DNA from 3 places in the Caballeronia sp. SBC1 genome. Region 2 is predicted to be linked to each of the others. Evidence: predicted binding sites of a transcription regulator. Region 2 holds the regulator's gene; each other region holds the start of a gene.
The links. Region 2 encodes FliA, which starts transcription of late flagellar genes. Its sites were predicted from a motif close to CTAAAGTTTNNNNNNNNNNNGCCGNTA; they were not measured.
Positions count from the first base shown of each region.

Region 1: a site for FliA is predicted at 1,581-1,607, ahead of SBC1_RS12320 (DUF4088 family protein). Genes of this name have one in related genera too.
Region 3: a site for FliA is predicted at 1,383-1,409, ahead of fliD (flagellar filament capping protein FliD). Genes of this name have one in related genera too.

Region 1 covers NZ_CP049156.1:2,783,927-2,787,202, forward strand. Annotated here, with positions in the region: gene SBC1_RS12310 (aldose epimerase family protein) at 1-726, shown strand, start outside; gene SBC1_RS12315 (CreA family protein) at 1,049-1,531, shown strand; gene SBC1_RS12320 (DUF4088 family protein) at 1,700-2,464, shown strand; gene SBC1_RS12325 (ATP-dependent helicase) at 2,492-3,276, opposite strand, start outside.
Region 2 covers NZ_CP049156.1:3,875,101-3,878,376, forward strand. Annotated here, with positions in the region: gene flhF (flagellar biosynthesis protein FlhF) at 1-304, shown strand, start outside; gene SBC1_RS17350 (MinD/ParA family protein) at 297-1,229, shown strand; gene SBC1_RS17355 (RNA polymerase sigma factor FliA) at 1,260-1,991, shown strand; gene SBC1_RS17360 (diguanylate cyclase) at 2,023-3,114, opposite strand.
Region 3 covers NZ_CP049157.1:1,695,226-1,698,501, reverse strand. Annotated here, with positions in the region: gene fliD (flagellar filament capping protein FliD) at 1-1,242, opposite strand, end outside; gene SBC1_RS25640 (YXWGXW repeat-containing protein) at 1,633-1,965, shown strand; gene SBC1_RS25635 (RNA polymerase sigma factor) at 2,230-2,805, shown strand; gene SBC1_RS25630 (hypothetical protein) at 2,802-3,245, shown strand; gene SBC1_RS25625 (periplasmic heavy metal sensor) at 3,242-3,276, shown strand, end outside.

The DNA.
Region 1 (3,276 bases), 1.1 Mb from region 2:
AGCCACAAGCTGTGGCAAGCGCGGCATACCGAGGACGCGTTGGTCCTCACGCTGGAATCGCCCGCTGGTGATAGCGGTTTTCCCGGCGCGCTCACCGTTCAGGTGACGTACACGTTCAGCGACGCGGGCGCACTCACGATCATCTACGATGCCTTCACGGATGCTCCCACGCCGCTCAATCTCACGAACCACGCGTACTTCAACTTGTCGGGCGTGGACTCGACGACTATTGATGACCACGAGATCGAGCTTGCCGCCGATCAGTTTTTTGCCATCGACGAACACACGATCCCGACCAAGCTGGAAGACGTTGCCGATACCCCGTTCGACTTCCGTACTGCTGCGCCTCTCGGACCGCGTCTCCATACCCGCGACAACGAGCAAGTGACGCTGGCGGGCGGCGGGATTGACCATTGTTTTGTGTTGCGCACTGAAGCGCCGGTCACCGAACTGCCGGAAATGCGGCGTGTCGCGGCCGTTTATCATCCGGGCAGCGGACGCGAACTGATTGTCTCGACCACCGAGCGCGGTTTGGTGTTCTACACCAGCAACAATCTTGAAGGCGTGCCGGGCAAGCATGGTCTGACCTATCACAAGCACGGCGCGCTCTGTCTCGAAGCGGGCGGCTTTCCAAATCAGATCAATATGGATGACGCGGAAGATGTCGTGTTGCGCCCCAACGAGCGATATAGGCAAATCACGCGCTACGCCATGCGTGTAAGGTAAGAACGTGCCACCCGCCATGCCGCTGATAGGACCCCGCCTACAGTCGAATAGGACTGTGACGGGCATCGGCGGGCGGACCTCTCATCGATACTGAATTCATTGAATCAGAGATCGAATGGAGGAAGACAATGCCTTATCTACTGGGATGGCTGCTTGGTGTGCCGGTGATCGTGTTGGTGATCCTGTATCTGATCTTTCACTGATCGCTGCACTACGCACAATATTGAACGTGAAAGCGCGAGACGCGGGTTCACGTGGATTGAACGAAGGCGTCGTTACAATACGACGCCTTTTTCAATTCCTCATTCCCCGAAGGATTCCGATGAAACGCGCTCTCTTCGCCTTGACGTTCATGACGTCGTTTGTTGCGTTGCTTGCTGCGCCTGCCCTGCATGCCGAGGAGATAGCCAGCGTCAACACGAATTTCCGCTTTACCGGCTCGGACCGTGTCACGGTCGAGGCTTACGATGACCCGGCTGTCACGGGCGTCACGTGTTACGTCTCCCGCGCGCGCACGGGCGGGGTTAAAGGAACGCTTGGAATAGCCGAAGACCCGTCTGAGGCATCGATTGCTTGCCGCCAGGTCGCGCCGATCAAGATCGATGCACCGCTCAAGCAGAAATCCGATGTGTTCTCGGAACGTATGTCGTTCATTTTCAAGACGCTGCATGTGGTGCGTATTGTCGATGCCAAGCGCAATACGCTGGTTTATCTGACGTATAGCGACCGGATTACCACCGGCAGCGCGAAGAACAGCGTGACAGCCGTGCCAATGCCTGCGGGCACGACCATTCCCGTCAAATAAGACGAGAGCGCCGGTTGGCCAGCCTTCGACTGAATAATTGAAAGCTGGCCTAAAGTTTTCCCTCCCCGCGCCGATATACAGACGAACGGCCGTCGCCCTCATGGCAACGCCGACTGTCTTCCCGCGCCGGTTCAGACCGACAAGCGGGATCGGGAACCGGGAAACATCATGGGTCAGATCACCCTTTCATTCAAAGACGAGACGATCGCGGCGCTACGTCGCGACTTCGAGACGTTGATTCGTCTGTCGCTCAAGTTCGACCCCCAATTCGTCACGCCCACGTTCGAAGATTTCCTGCGCGCAAAACTGCTCGACAACCCCACGCCGCTCACCGAACTGGCTGTCCAGCGAATGCTGCAAAACGGTCAGTACGCGTGGGCGAAACGGGCACTCGACAAGGAGTTTCCGGACGTCGTCGAAATGATGATGCGTCAAGCCGCGGAACACGGTTTCGGCTTCGCGGTGCGCTCGGACTGGAAACCGGACGATCTCGTGAAGGCATCGCGCGCGTGGGCCACGGCTATCGTGACCGAAGCGAACGGCGACCCGACGCAGATAGACACGCTCGCGGCCCAGATCAAGGAAGCGGCATCGGACATCCAGGAACTGGAGATGAAAATGCAGACGCCCGCATGGCGTCTCGCCGACTCACTGCGTCAACGCGTGTACGAAACCAAGATTGCGACCGAACACAGTGTGGGATCGACATCGCGCGAGAAGCTCGGTGAATTGCGCTGCCTGCTGCGCCTTGGCATGTTTCATGGGTCGATATCGAAGCAGGAAGCGCAGCAAGTGCTCGAGCAGATACGCATGATCAAGCCGGAGATTTTTATTGAAGAGCCATACGACGGTTTCACCCGCTTCGGCAACTGGCTGCGTGCGATTTTCACGCCGGAGCGCAAAGCGCCAAAGCCTTCGCGCGCTGAGCGTTGAGCCGGTCCCGAGCTCAACTGAAGCCCTTCACTCCCACATCTTCTTGAGCCGCGCGGCGATATCGACTTTCGCCTTTGCTGCAGCGGCCAGCCCCGCCGCCGTCGGCGCGCTGGGCTCAGGGACCAGCGGCCACGCGCACGCTTCGAACTGCGGCATCAGATGTGCGGGAATGAATCGCGTGCGCGCCGCCCAGACATGCCGGTCACCCATATGCGTCTGGTTGTGCACGTAGAAACGCTGCGGCGTGACAATGTGCAAATCCTCTTTCGCACGTGTCATGGCGACGTACAACAGCCGCCGTTCTTCGTCGATTTCCTCGTCGCTGCCCGTGCCCATATCGGACGGAATGCAGCCGTCCACGCCATTCAGCACGAACACGTTCTTCCACTCCTGGCCCTTGGCCGAATGGATGGTGGAGAGAATCAGATAATCCTCATCGATAAGCGGAACACCCGATTCGTCGCTGGTGGCATCGGGCGGATCGAGCGTCAGTTCGGTGAGAAAACGCTCGCGCGTGGGATACGTGGATGCGATGCTTTCCATCTGCAACACGTCGCCATGCCGGATGGACGCGTCTTCGTGATTGCGCTCCAGATGGGGTTCGTACCAGCGCCGGATCATCTCGAACTCAGCGGGCCAGCCGCTTTCGCGCGCGCAAACCTTCGACATCATAGTGACGAGCGCCGGCCAGTCTTCGCTCGCGCGCAACGGCGCGGCGAATCCGGCTAACGCGGCCGGCGTGTCACTGCGCTCGGCCACCTGATCAAGCACGCGTCCGGCGATTGCCGGCCCCACTCCCGGCAGCAACTGCA
Region 2 (3,276 bases):
CCAGAGCACGCCGGACCAGCCGCCACTCGCGGGCTGCATCCTGACCAAGCTCGACGAAGCCACGAACCTGGGTGGCGTACTCGACACCGTGATCCGCTACAAGCTGCCCGTGCACTACGTATCGACGGGTCAGAAGGTGCCGGAAAACCTGTACGTCGCGACCAAGCGCTTCCTGATTAAAAGCGCGTTCTGCATTCCGCGCGACGGCTCGCCGTTCGTGCCGCAAGACGACGACGTGCCGCCGCTCCTGTCCGCGCTCTCAGCGCGCGCTTCCACCGAACTGCATGAGGTGCACTTTGGATAAGTTCGTGTCCGATCAGGCTGAAGGCTTGCGCCGTCTGCTGACACGCAACGGCTCCCGGGTCGTGGCGGTGTGCGGCGCCCCGGCAGGCGGATTAGGCGGAACCGGCAATACCTCGACGGTCGTCAATCTGGCCTCCGCCCTCGCCGCGCAAGGCAAGGATGTGCTGGTGATCGACGAGCGCCAGAACGCGCTGTCGGTGAGCCGGCTCGCGAAGGTGCCAGACAACGCCGCACTCGGCGCGGTCCTGTCCGGCAAGCGTTTCTTGCAGGACGCCGTCACACGCACGCCGTTCGGCTTTTCTGTGATTGCCGCGCCTCGCGACGAACGCATCAGCCAGGACGCCGCGCATTGCCGGGTGCTGCTCGACGGACCCGCCGATATCGTCCTGATCGATACCCAGCTCGATCGCAGCGGTGCGCTGTCAAACCTGGCCGTGCAAGCGCACGACTTCGTGATTGTGACCCGCGTTGCGCCGGCCGCGATCACCGAGGCGTACGCCTGCATCAAGCGCCTGCATTACGCGCATGCCATCGGGCGGTTCCGGGTGGTTGTGAATCACGTGAAGAACGGCGCCGATGCACAACTCGCCTTCGATAACCTCGCCGGGGTCGCCAGCCGCTATCTCGCGGTGCAGCTCATGCCGGCGGGTTGCGTGGCTGAAGATCCGCGCGTGGCGCGGGCGCACGAGCTGTCGCGTTGCGCAGTGGAAGCTTTTCCGGGGACGGCTGCTGCCCGGGATTATCGGCAGATTGCCGCTGAATTGCAGTACTGGCCGATGCCGCAAGCGTCGCAGTTTGAATGGCCCGTGCAGACCTTGCGAGCGGAAACGCAGCATGGGATGGAGCGCTCGATCAACTCCGGCGCGGTACGCCGCACCGAAACGCCATTGATGCAGCTTGCGATGAGCAGCTCCGCGTCCGTGTGATGCCGCAAGAGAAGGAACAAGGTGAATGCGATGTATAACGCCCAAGGAAAACTGTCACAGGACGAGGTCCTGACCCGCTACGCACCGCTGGTGCGCCGGCTCGGACTGCAGCTCGTGGCAAAAATGCCGGCCAGCGTCGATCTGGACGACCTGATTCAGGCCGGCATGATCGGCTTGCTGGATGCGGCCAGCCGCTATAAGGAAGATCAGGGCGCTCAGTTCGAGACCTACGCCAGCCAGCGGATTCGCGGCGCGATGCTCGACGAGTTGCGCGCCAATGACTGGCTGCCGCGCAGCATGCGCAAGACCTCGCGCGAAGTGGAATCCGCGGTGCATAAGGTCGAGCAGCATCTCGGCCGGTCCGCGAGCGAACAGGAAGTGGCCGAGCATCTGAGCATGCCGCTCGTTGAATACCAGGCCATGCTGCAGGATCTGCATGGCAGCCAGTTGATCTATTACGAAGACTTCGACCGTTCTTCGGATGACGAGCCGTTTCTCGACCGTTATTGCGTCGATAAAGCCGACCCGCTTTCCGCATTGCTCGACGGCAGCTTGCGCTCGGCGCTGGTTGAAGCCATTGATAAATTGCCTGAGCGCGAAAAGCTGCTGATGAGCCTGTATTACGAGAAGGGGCTGAATCTGCGCGAGATTGGCGCGGTAATGGAAGTCAGCGAATCACGTGTATGCCAGTTGCATAGCCAGGCCGTCGCGCGGCTGCGGGCGAAGTTGCGGGAACAGGCGTGGTCGGGCGTGGAGGCTTGACGGCCGTTTGCTGAAAGTGGATCAGGGCCGATCAGGTTTCGAAATCCGCGCTTTCGGCGAACACCGTCTGGCCTCTGCCGAGCGCCTTGGCGCGATACATCGCGCGATCGGCTGCGCGCATCAGCACGGCAATATCCCTGTAGCCGGGGCTCAGGTCCGGCGAAATCAGGCAGGCACCAATACTCGCCGATACATTCACCGCCTGGTCCTGCACCGACGTCATTTCAGCCAGCACCGAGTGCACGCCATTTGCCACCGTCTGCACGGCGTGGTTGCCGGTCACGTGCCGCGCCAGCACGACGAATTCGTCCCCGCCGAGCCGCGCGACCGTGTCGGTGGTTCTTACTCTTCTTGCCAGCAGCGCCGCGAAAGTTTGCAGCACTATGTCGCCGACTTCGTGGCCGTAGGTATCGTTGACTTCCTTGAAGCCGTCGAGATCGATCAGCAGCAGCGCGGTCGCGCCTTCCTGTCCCGTCGATATCGCCATCACCGCCCGGCCGATAGTCTGTTCCAGCATGTAGCGGTTGCTCAATCCCGTGAGCGGGTCGGTGCCGGCTTTGAGCGCAAGGTCGCGGTTCGCGCTGCCGAGCCGGCCGATCATCACGGCGAGATATATTGATGCCCCGAGCACACTCAAGCCAATCCCGAGCGCGGCGGACCGATTGATCATCCACCAGGGTTGCAAGACGGACAACGCGACGATTCCCGCCAGCGCCGTTCCACACGACAACGCCAGCGTACGCTTGCCGTAACGCCCACCCGCGCCGATCAGAAAGAGGAAGACGGCCCATAGCATGGGCAAGGTGAGCGCCCCACCCGCGCCGAGAATGATGGTGAGCAGAGCCTGATCGGCAACCGTTGTGAATGCGAGGCGCAGAGTCGACTGCCGCTGCATTCTGCTGACGATCAGCCGGGTCGCCACGCCATAGATCAGATAAAGTGCGAGCGCATGGAAGCTGGCAATGGCGGCGGACGTTGGCGCCGACCACGCCAGCGCGGCGTACGCGACCGTCGCAAGGCCGCCCAGTATGACTCGGAGGGTCGCCTGCTCTTTTTCCGGATCGAGATGTGGCGACCACACGTAACCACGCTGCCGGTGGAAGGGGTCATTCGACTGCCCCATTCTGAGTCTCCTGAGGGAACCCGAAGGCGATGCACGAAGTGCAGATTGATGTCGCGTTTTCTGCAGTGACTGCATAGTGCAGAATCGCAATCGTACTGCGTCGTTGAAAAATGGCTGAAAATCGCACGATTCCGCTAGATTTCTGGCGGATTAATGCTGACT
Region 3 (3,276 bases), on a different replicon from region 2:
CTCCGCGCCCAGGCCGGTGCTCGAATTGAACAACGCGTTGACCGTGCCGGGCTTGTTGGTCAGCGCGGCGTTCAACGCGGTGTCGTCGATCTTCAAGGTGCCGTCCTGCTTCAGCTCAATACCGATAGACCCCAGGTTCGCCATTCCCTTGGTCTCGCCCGCTGCCGTCGGGACGCCCTTGGCAATCAAAGTTGCCAGCGCGTTCTTGACGGTGTTCATCATCGAGTCGCCGAGCAATGGACCGCCTTGCGAACCCTTGGGTTGCGACTTGTCGAAAGAAGTCAGCGACGCAGCCATGCCGACGAAGTTGTTATAGGCGGTGACGAAGGCCTTGATCGAAGTCTGCTGGGCGGTCGTGTCGGAGGTGATGCTCAGTGTCTGGGTCGTGCCCACGGACTCGGAGCTCAGGTTGATCGACAACCCCGCAATGGCCGATGTCACGCTGTTGCTCGGGCTGCTCACTTCCGTGCCGGCCACCGTCAGCAACGCGTCCTTGCCAGCCGCGGTTTGCTTCCAGTTCGCCGATGTCTCGATGGTCGTGTAAGGCGCTACAGTCTTGCTTGGGTCCGAGGGATCGACGGTCGATGTGGACGAGCTGACGTTGAGCTTCAATAACCCGGTGTTGTCGTCCGAGCCGGTCGGCGTGACCTCCAGCGAGATACCGTTCGCCACGCCCGTGGTCGACGAGTGCAGCACGAGATGCGCGCCGTCCGTACCCGTGATCACCGTTGCGCTCACGCCCGGATTGCCGGCGGCGGAATTGATCGCGGCGGCAATGCCGCTCAGCGTGTTGTTCGACGAATCGATCTTGATCGAAACGTCCGAACCACCCACGGAGAGTTTCAACGTGCCAGTACCGAGCGCGTCCTTCGCACCGAACGCGCCTGAGGTGATACTTTGCGATGTCGCGATGTTGGTGACCTGGATCGCATAGCTGCCCGTTGTGGCGCCCTTGCCGGCAGTGGCCGTGAGGCCCTTGCCGTCGGCCTTGGCAGTGACGGCGGATAACGCGGTGCCATCGGACAGCGCTGCCAGCGAGCTTTGCAGCAGCGACATGACCGATTTCAACGAACCGACAGCGGTCAGCTGGGAAGTGCTGGTCTTCTGTTTTGCCGAGTTAACCGCGTTCAATCCGGCAACCCGTGCGTTGACGATAGCCGCGACAAGCGCGGGTACGTCGGTATTCTTGCCGGTCGAGCCGTTGATTAGAGATTGTCCCGCGGACTTGATTGCGTCAGACATAGAAACTGGCACTCCCCTTGTGTCATGGCTTTGAACCGTGGCTTCAAATTGGCTCTCATTCGCTCATTTCGCGTGTTGCGTTGCCCGTGCAGCTGAACGGCGCCGCATGTTACGTAATGTTACTATTAATTACCCATATATTACGGTACGCCGACAAAATACTTTAGAAGAGTTTTCGTCAATTTGTCAGATGATTTTGGAATTCCATGATTTGAAGGGATATAGAATCGGAACAGATTGGTGAGGATTGGCGACCCCATCAAGGCATCTCGCGCTGTCACAGCCGCCGTAAAAAAACAAAAAATCGTGCGACGGATTTTCCTGGAGCCCGCGTTTAAGCACTCGATAGCACCTGCATCGAGCGTCTTTTCTCTCCTCAAAGGAACCGTTATGAAAGCACTGAAAAAACGGGCTTCGCCCACGTTCGCGGTCAAGGCCGTTTTGGCCGTCGTCACCGCCCTGGCCGCGCTGACCAGCGTGTCGGCATTCGCGCAAGAGGTGCTCATCGCCCCGTCCGCGCCGCCGCCAATGCGCACGGAAGTCGTCCCCCCAGCGCGTCCCGGTTATGTGTGGGACGGCGGCCACTGGCGCTGGGCCGGCCGCGGTTACGAATGGGTGCCGGGCCACTGGCGGCCGGTCCGGGTCGGCGCACATTGGGTTCCGGGTCACTGGGTGCAACGCGGACCGAACTGGCGCTGGATCGAGGGTCACTGGGCGCGCTAAAGCGGGCACAGACGCTTTCATCGCGGGTGACCTTCGGGTTACCCGCATGCCACCCTCTTCAGGCTAAGGCAGACACTCATGCTTAAAACTCTAGTCGCCATTGCGTTTGCGGCCGCGGCACTTTCCGCGTGTGTCGTTTATCCCGCGCGGCCGGCTTATTATCGGCCGGCGGTTGTCGTGTACTGAGCATTTCCCACGCTGGCGCGCCGGGCCTCAGACCCACCCGGCGCAGGCTGTTGAACATGTGCTGCGAGATCAACCACATTGAACCAAGAAGACCCGGACGCGGAGTTGCTAGCCCGTATCGATGGCAGGGAGCCCGGAGCGGTTCGCGAGATGGTCGCGCGCAAACTGCCGCGGCTGCTCGCGCTCGCGACCCGGATGCTGGGAGACCGTGACGAGGCGAGCGACGTGGCACAGGAAGCGTTCGTGCGGATCTGGAAGCAGGCATCACGCTGGCAGCGTGGTCAGGCGCGCTTCGACACCTGGCTGCACCGCGTGGCGCTCAACCTGTGTTATGACCGCTTGCGGCGCCGTCAGGATGTCATCTCCGATGACGACGCGCCCGAGCCCGTCGATCAGGCGCCACTGCCGGAAGATCAACTCGACGAGTCCGCGCGCAGTGAGCGCATTGCCGCCGCGCTTGCCGAATTACCGGCCCGCCAGCGCGAGGCACTGGTATTGCAGTACTACCAGGACCTGCCGAACATCGAGGCCGCGGCTTTGATGGGCATCAGCGTCGAAGCGCTGGAAAGCCTGCTCTCGCGCGCACGCCGCACGTTGCGCAGCCGTCTTGCCGGCGAACGCGGCGAGCACGTCTTTGGAAAGGAACGCCGATGACCCCCGAACGCTTTCGCCGCCTCACCGAGGCTTATGGCGCCATGCCGGAACACTGGCCGGCCGCCGAACGCGCAGAAGCCAAAGCGCTGCTCGCTCAACGTGACCCGGCCGCGTTAGCCGCGCTAGCCGACGCTCGTTCACTCGACCTCGTGCTGTCGAGGCACGTCGTTGCCGCGCCCGAATCGGATCTGGTCCGGCGCGTCCTGGCGTCCGCACCGTTGGCGCAGCCACGTCAGGAACCTGCGTGGAAACGGCCGCACTGGTGGCTCTCGGGCGCGGGTCTCGTGGGCGTGGGCGTGGCGGGAATCGCGGCGGGCGTGCTGGCTATTTCGTTGACCGGGTCTTTCTACAACACGCCGGCGAACCCGCCGAGCCTCTTCGATCAAACCGGTGAAAGCACCGTATTTAGCAGCGCGACGGCCGACTGGAGCGACCAATGACCATGCCGACAACCCGGCTCAAGACACTCCT